DNA from 2 places in the Rhizobium sp. CNPSo 3670 genome. Region 1 is predicted to be linked to the other one. Evidence: predicted binding sites of a transcription regulator. Region 1 holds the regulator's gene; the other holds the start of a gene.
The links. Region 1 encodes LexA, which represses DNA repair genes until DNA is damaged. Its sites were predicted from a motif close to TGTTCNNNNTGTGTTCNG; they were not measured.
Positions count from the first base shown of each region.

Region 1 (4,273 bases):
TGGCCTTCGCCTTCGCCGATCCTGACTTCGGAATTCGTGTCGGTGCTCATCGTGTTTCCTCGAAGGCGAAGAGCGCACCCTGCCCGGGCGTGGGCTTCACCAGAATGCGATTGTTCTTGCGTGTGAATGTGATCCCGTTAGCACCCAAATGCGCTTCTGTCACGGCAAGATCGATGACGGTGAAGAGGATTGCCCGCCCCCGCAGGCCGCGATCGGCTGATGAGACAGCGGTTTCGAAATAGGCCTCCAGCCCTTCCGGCGTCATCAAGCTGATCTTTGCATTCGATGCCGCGATATTCATGCCGAAACCGGTTTTCTCCACCGCCGCCTGCCCAATCGCGAGCCCGACGAAGGCGGCGAATGCCGCCGGGTCCGGTGCACAAAGTGCGATCTCGGCAATGCCGATCACGCCATTGGCGTGCGTCTCCAGCGCGGCGCGATCTGTAGGGAACGAATTGATGCGCTGGCAAGTAAAGAGAAAGAAATCGGGGGCGCGCAAATCAGCTGCAAAGGCCAGCTTAAAGCTGCCGACGCTCTCCGAACCGTCCGGCATCCGCATCGGCCGGCTGAACTGCAACATCTCACCGGCGCTCGCGCCGTTGCTGACGAAGCGCTTATGATCGAGGTCGGCATCCTCGCTGAGGAAGGCCAGCGCAGAAAGTCCCTCCTCGCCGCAGCGGAAACGGAAGGCGCGATTGCGGGCGATGAAGACGTTGCCCTGGCGGGCTGCTGCCTCGCTCTCGTCGACACTCGCCACGCCAAGCGGCTCCAGATAGGTCTTGTCGGCGAAAAAGACGCAGGCATTCTCCGTTCCGAAGGGATGGCCCCCATCGGCGGCGACGGTGAAACCGAGCTTGCCGAGCCTTTCACGCGCCAGATCGATATTGACCACGGGCAGCACGACATGATCCAGCGGGTGCGACCTGGCGGAACGCGCGTTCATGAATATCCCTCCTGAAACCGGCAAGAGATGTGCGACAGCATCTCCCTCAATGCAAGACATGTGCGCCAATCCAGCAAATGAAAATAAAAATCTCCGCGAGTTGACGTGAACTTTTACGGAAATTTAGCTACTTGCGGAACACATATGGAACATATAGTGTCCGTTCTGGATTTGTTTCAATCACGGGGTCTGACGTCGATGCTCACGCGCAAACAACAGGAGCTTCTCCTTTTCATCCATGAGCGCATGAAGGAATCCGGCGTTCCTCCCTCTTTCGACGAAATGAAGGATGCCCTGGATCTCGCCTCGAAATCCGGCATTCACCGCCTGATCACGGCGCTTGAGGAACGCGGCTTCATTCGCCGCCTACCGAACCGCGCCCGGGCGCTCGAGGTGATCAAGCTTCCGGAGGCCTATAACCCCAGTCTTCAGCGTCGCGGTTTTTCGCCGAGCGTCATCGAGGGCAGCCTCGGCAAGCCCCAGCCGGTCGCCGCCCCCGCTGCGCCAAAGCCGATCGCCGACAATGGCAATTCCGTCTCCGTGCCGGTCATGGGACGTATCGCCGCCGGCGTTCCGATCTCGGCGATCCAGAACAACACCCACGACATCGTCGTTCCCGCAGATATGCTCGGCTCCGGTGAGCACTATGCGCTGGAGGTCAAAGGCGATTCGATGATCGACGCCGGCATCTTCGACGGCGACACCGTGATCATTCGCAACGGCAGTACCGCCAGTCCCGGCGATATCGTCGTTGCCCTCGTCGATGACGAGGAAGCAACGCTGAAGCGTTTCCGCCGCAAGGGCGCCTCGATCGCGCTCGAGGCCGCCAACCCGGCTTATGAGACCCGCATCTTCGGGCCCGACCGCGTGAAGGTGCAGGGTAAGCTCGTCGGCCTCATCCGTCGCTATCACTGACGCCGGATGGGCTGGAATCGGTAAAACGATCATTGCGCCAATCATAGGCGCGATGGCGCATCCATGGTCGCGACAAAGCATCGAAGGCGGTGGTGACCTCCAGGGCGGCATCGGCGAAACGCAATTCGAGCGAGCCGGTCCTACGCAGCGTCTCGCCGGTGAAAAGCGTGCCACCTGAACGGCAGCGGTTGAAACGCAGACGGACCGACGTCACGACGATATCGGCCGTATCGCAGGCCGGGCCGAGATAGGCGGCATTGTCGATAACGGTGACGATATGGCCATTGCCAAGTCTTGATGTGCACCAAGCCTTCTTGACGCAGGAAAAACGGTTTGCTTCACCGCCTGCTGCGGCTACCCGCATCGCCGCACTCGCTTCGTTCTGCTGATCGCGGGAAAGCCCGACACGGCGGCCTTCTCCTTCCGGCGGGATGGCCGGACCATCCAGCATCGTCGGCGGATCATGTGTCGGCAGCACCAGCGCTCTCTGCCACTGGTCGAATATGAAATCCGGCGGGTTTTCACGGTTGGAAGCTATTGCCTCAGCCGCGACGACCGCAACCAGACTGCCATCCTCCGAAATCACCAGATCCGGCGGCCGGGGGACCGGCAGAAGCAGCACGATGAGCGTCGAGATGGCGATGATCGATGTGCCGACGTGGCGCAGCCGAGTTCGCAGTAGCGTCAGCAGCAGAAAGCCTGCCACCGCCACTGCGAAATACCAGCCGGGCAAGCGGCCGATGCCGATATCACCGCCCCAGCCGGACACCGTCTTGGCAACCGCAATCACCAGATCGAGGCCGAATCCGACGACCTTCCAGAGCGGAGCGTCCAGACCGAAAGGCATGAGCAACATCGCCAACAATCCGGCCGGCATGACGATGAAGGAGATAATCGGCATCGTCGCAAGGTTTGCCGGCAGGCCGTAAGCCGTCAGGCGATGAAAATGCTCGATCGAAAACAATGCGGTGGAAAAGCCGCCGATCAGCGAGGTCAGGAAGACGCCGCCGAAGAAACCGGCGACGGCAGCCACCGGCCTCATGATCGGCAGTTTCAGAAAAGCGTTTTCGCGGACACGCCTGTCCTTCCACAACTGATAGCCCGATACCAAGGCCAATGTGGCGGCAAAGGACATCTGAAAGCTCGGTCCCAATACTTCCGAAGGTGAAATGGCGATGATGATGAGCGCGGAGAGAACGACATTGCGCAGGCTGATCGACGGCCTGTCGAAGAAGACGGCAATCAGCATGATGGCCATCATGATAAAGGCGCGCTCGGCCGAAACCCCGAAACCGGAGATCAGGTAATAGGCGGTGACGGCGATGAGCGCGCCGGCAGCGGCGATCTTCTTTGTCGGATAGGCTTGGGCGACGCCGGGAAAGAGGCTGAGCAGCATCCGAAAGCCGACGAAGAAGATGCCGGCCGACAGCGCCATGTTGAGGCCCGAGATCGCGACGATATGGGCAAGGCCGGACTGGCGCAGCGCCTCCGTCGTCGCGTGCGATATGGCGCGCCGTTCATCCGTCACCAGGGCAGCGGCAAAGGCGCCGGTATCACCGGGCAGGATCGATCTTATGCGGTCGCCGATGCTGCTGCGCAGCTGGTAGAGCCATTCGAGCAGGGCGTCCGCCGTCGACCTGACCGCCTGCGGGCCTGCCTCCAAGTCGAGTTTCTCCGGCGCACCATAGAAGAAACCGTTGGCGCCGATGCCGTCGAAATAGGCACCGAAGGAGAAGTCGTTGAGCGCGGGAAGTGCGGGGCCCGCCGGCGGCGTCAGACGTGCCTTGCCGGTGATGATGTCGCCGATCTCGAAAGGCGCATCGGCGCCCCGGACGATCGCGGTGATGCGTCTCGGCGGCCGTTTCAGCTCCGGCGCCTCGGTGCCGGCGACGGCAAGAATGTAGCGCCAGCGCCCGCGCCCGTCGCCTTCCCGCCGTTCGACGCGGCCAGTCACCGTCGTCGTCACGGATGAATCGAGGATCACCGTCGAAGCCCGCCAGCTCTCGAACTGAGCTGAGAGCATGCCGCCGGCGAAAAGTGCCAGCGCCATGAAACTTGCGCGCAAGGCCGGTCGGCTGGGATCGGTGAGGAAAACCGCGGCCGCCGACACCAGCAGGCAGAGCAGCGATGCAACGAGGGGAACATCCGATGCCGCAAGAAACCAGAATGCCGAGCCGGCTCCGAGGAAGACCGGCGAGAACAGCAGCAGGCGGCCATGATCGGCCTCTTCGCCCAGCATGTAGGCCCCGGCACGCAGCGATTGCCCGGCGGTGGCGAGCAGCCGACGATGCAATGGAGTCTGCGACTGTGTCCTTACCGATTGAGTCACCACCGCAGGCGCAGGAAAATCTGGCGGATCGGCAAGGCCCACGCCCGCTTGCGGCCGCAATTCGGCTGTCGTCGTTTCCTGCATGC
Region 1 covers NZ_JBXSOL010000011.1:39,812-44,084, reverse strand. The annotation lists gene kdsA (3-deoxy-8-phosphooctulonate synthase) at 1-50, opposite strand, end outside; gene AC13QO_RS13530 (VOC family protein) at 47-943, opposite strand; gene lexA (transcriptional repressor LexA) at 1,142-1,858, shown strand; gene AC13QO_RS13520 (ComEC/Rec2 family competence protein) at 1,839-4,271, opposite strand.

Region 2 (4,273 bases), on a different contig from region 1:
GGAAAGCAATGAGCGCCTCTGTGCTAAGACGATCCCAGCTCTTGCCCCGGTCTGGACCGGCCGGCACTCGTGGCAGCAGGCCGGGCTGAGAACTCCAGAGCAGAAGTTCATCCAGGGAAGCGGCATTTAGCTCGTCGCGCAGATGGTGGGCGGTGACATAGGCATCGGGCATGGCTCGATGGGCGGGAAGGCCGATCTCGTGGATCAAACCTTCCGGCCTTCGCAGATAACGGAGCATCTGGTTCGAAAACCTTGGCAGCTCCGGCCAGACACGCAATGCGCATTTCCAAGTACAGATCCATGGAGTACCAGCGGCCAGTCTCGGCGTGCAATAGCGTTGCTCGAACGCGGCGCGGTGGGCGGCAAGGGCGACGATTGGGTGCGGTGGCCGCAAGATGCTTGGCGCTGCTTCTTTCCAGAGTGGCGCCCCAGTAACCTCCCAATCCTGGATATGATGTATTGCCATCGTGTCGGGCGAAATCGGCTTTCCAGGATTGACCAGAAGCGCGCCGCGCTCCCCAGAAACTTCCCACCCGCCATCCTCGCCTTGAACGACGTCCTGCCACCCGATCTCGCAGACATCGCTCGGCCCGTTGCCAGCGGTTTCCAGGTCGATAACTCGAATACAGGATGGGAACATTGCGGCTTTGACCCTTGATCTGCTCCAGCTTCCTCTAATCAAAAACCCAAGCCGAGCTGCGGTTGTTCCTCGCTTTCGGCCGCCTTCTTGTCATTGGTGAGCGACGACAGTGTCACGCCAAGGAGCCGAACCGGGAGCTTGAACGGATAGACACCCGCCAGCAGGGCATTGGCGGCAGCGAGAATATCGCCGACACCTGCATAAGGGAGGGCAGTTGTCCTGCTCCGCGTCGCTTGGGTGAAATCGGAGTGCTTTATCTTCACAGTCACCGTCTTGCCGCTGAAGCCCTTGGCCTGGCAGTAGGACCAGACCTTTTCCGCAAGTGGCCGGAGTTCGTTTGTCGCAAGGTCAAGGTCGCTGATATCGACCGCAAATGTGTCCTCGGCGCCGACCGACTTCCGCACTCGGTCCGGCTGGACCTGCCGCTCATCGATGCCCCGTGCAATGCCATAGAAGTACGGCCCAGACTTCCCGAAATGCTCGACGAGAAACTGTAGGGACTTTGCCCTCAGATCCGCACCGGTCTCGATACCCAGGCGGAGCATCTTCTCCGCTGTGGCCGGGCCGACGCCATGGAATTTCTTGACCGCCAGCTGCTCGACGAAAGCTGGCCCGTTCTTCGGCGTGATGACTGCTTGGCCATTGGGCTTGTTGAGGTCGGACGCCATCTTGGCGAGGAACTTGTTGTAAGAGATACCGGCGGAAGCATTCAGTCCGGTGACCGCCTTGATCTTGGCACGGATTTCCAGCGCGATCTCGGTGGCGATCGACATGCCCTTGAGGTTTTCGGTGACGTCGAGATAGGCTTCGTCGAGCGACAAAGGTTCGATCAGCGGCGTGTATTCCGCAAAGATATCGCGGATCTGCTGGGAGACGGCGCGATAGACCTCGAACCTCGGGTTCACGAAAATCAGGTCAGGACACTTTCGAGCTGCCGTGACCGAGGACATGGCTGAGCGCACACCAAACTCGCGGGCTTCGTAGCTTGCTGCTGCAACAACGCCCCGGGCGGCCGCTCCGCCAACAGCCAAGGGTTTGCCACGCAGTTCCGGATTGTCGCGCTGCTCGACAGACGCGTAGAAGGCATCCATGTCGACATGAATGATTTTTCTGACGGTTGAGACGGCGGTGAGATCCATGGCATTTGGTGTCACTGGCGAAAACGAAACAGGAACATAGCAGCTGCCGACGACGCATCCAAGTCCTCACCCGCATCTCCTGCATCTGCCGAGGGAAACTCCTCGCTTCTTCAGGCGTTTGATCGATAACCCTAGCGAAGTGGAGATTGACCTATGGCCGAAGACAGCACCACGACCATCACAGCAGTTTTCGAAACGCGTGTGACTGCCGACCTTGCGGTGGAACATCTCGTCCAGCAGCATGGCATTGCCCGACCGGACATCTTCGTCCAGTCGGCCTCCGCGATGAATACCGCCGGCTCTGCTCCCTCCGGCGGGGACGCCTCTCATGATGGTAGTGCGCGCAGCGATGCTCCGCTTGAAGGAGAGATCGAAGTTTCCGTCGATATCAATTCCAGCATGATCCCCGCGGTTCAGCGGACGTTCGGTGACGTTGGCGCGATCCGGGTTTCCGGACGCTGATCTCTAGCGTTTTGAGCCGTCACCATCCGTTCCCCCCGGCCCTGCATCGGTCGCATTCTGTCGACGCCACGTTCGCGGTCGATCCAGCGCATGACGGGTGTGACCGCAATTCCATGGGCGACGACGGAGATGGCTTGTCATGAAGACCGGCGCCCACAGGCTTTCAACCTGGATCCAGCCGGCGAGCTCCTGTCGCGTCATGCGAAAAAATTCCCATTCCTGCCATCAAATTGAATCCCTTCGCGGATTTCTTCGATGGCCACTCTCGCGCAACTTCCACGCGCCACATGCGCATTGACTCATTTCCGCTTTGAGAACAAATAAAGAACGCAGTTCACCATCTCAAGCCGAAAACGGGTTGCCGTAAAGGAGATCATGACCATAGCCGTCGCCACTTCGAACGCCGTTCTCGACGAGTTGCGCGAGAAAATCGCCAGCCTGGAAGGGAGCGGTCTGCGCAATCGCACAGTCCTGCCGTTCGGCGTCGGCGAGATTGATGCGCAGCTGCCGGGCGGTGGCCTCACTTCTGGGGCATTGCATGAGGTGGCTGGCGGCGGCAATGGCGCGATTGACGGGGCTGCTGCTGCCCTCTTCATCGGCGGCATCGCTGCCCGCACCACCGGCAAGGTTGTCTGGTGCCTGACGCGCTTTGATCTCTTCTTTCCCGCACTCGCCCAGGTGGGGCTTCATCCGGACCGCGTTATCTTCGTTGAGTGCGACAAGGAAGAGACGGTGCTCGCAAGCTTCGAGGAGGCGCTGCGCTATGGCGGGCTTGGCGCGGTCGTTGCCGAACTGGTGCGCCTGCCGATGACAGCCTCACGCCGGCTGCAGTTGGCGGCTGAAAAGTCTGGCACGCTGGGCCTGGTGATCCGGCGCTGGCGGCGCCAGACGGAAGCTTCTGACTTCGGCATGCCGACGGCGGCCGCAACGCGCTGGCGGATCTCGGTACTGCCCTCCGAGCCGCTGCCGGTTCCAGGCGTCGGTCGGGCGCGCTGGTTGGCGGAACTGATGCGGGTGAGAGCAGGAGAGGGAGGCGAATTCGTTATCGGAGCATGTGATGGCCAGGGTCGTATCTGTCTTTCTTCCGACACTGCCAACCGACCGGATCAGACGAGCCGATCCTTCGCTATCGGTTGAAACACCGCTGGTGATCGTCGCCAGAAGCGGTTCGAAGCGCTGGATTGCGGCGGCCGACCAGGCAGCAATCAAGCTCGGCCTTCGTGTCGGCATGCCGGCCGCCAAGGCGCGGGCCCTGATCCACGGACTGATGATGATCGATGCCGATCCGGCGGCGGATTTGGCCACCCTCGAACGGCTGGCGCTCTGGGCCTTGTCGCAATATTCTCCTGTGGTCGCCATGGATCCTCCTGACGGTATCGTCATGGATACGGAAGGCGCCGACCATCTGCAGGGTGGCGAGGAGCTGATGCTCTCCGGTCTCGTCAACCGCTTCCGCGGGAGGGGTCTTTCAGCGCGAGCGGCGATCGCCGACACCTGGGGTGCGGCGCATGCGCTCGCTCGGTCCACCGGTCGAGAGACTGTTATCGTCCCGCGCGGAGCGACCCCCAAGGCTGTGAATCGTTTGCCGCTGTCGTCGCTGCGGCTGCCGGCCGAAATCGTTGCAAGTCTCAGCACTCTCGGCTTTGCCACTGTCGGCGATCTCGCCGCCACGCCGAGGGCGCCGCTGACGCTACGCTTCGGCCCGGAGGTGGGACGGCGACTCGACCAGATGTTCGGCCGCCTCGCCGAGCCGATCGATCCAATCCGCCCGGCTGATATCGTTGAGGTCCAAAAATCCTTTGCCGAACCGATCGGCGCACCGGAGACGATTGAGAAATACATCAACCGCCTGGTGCGGCAGCTCTGTCAGGCGCTCGAGAAGCGGGGACTTGGTGTGCGGCGCGTCGACCTCATCGTCCAGCGCGTCGACAATACGCTTCAGTCGCTCCGGGCAGGTACGGCCAAACCTGTCCGCGATATCGCCTGGCTCACGAAACTCTTCCGCGATCGCATCGAGAGGATCGAGCCCGGC
Region 2 covers NZ_JBXSOL010000041.1:17,023-21,295, forward strand. The annotation lists gene AC13QO_RS26730 (exonuclease domain-containing protein) at 1-640, opposite strand, end outside; gene dinB (DNA polymerase IV) at 679-1,779, opposite strand; gene AC13QO_RS26740 (hypothetical protein) at 1,933-2,241, shown strand; gene AC13QO_RS26745 (ImuA family protein) at 2,617-3,378, shown strand; gene AC13QO_RS26750 (Y-family DNA polymerase) at 3,299-4,273, shown strand, end outside.
Region 2: the regulator LexA is predicted to act here: its motif matches at 1,799-1,816, upstream of dinB (DNA polymerase IV).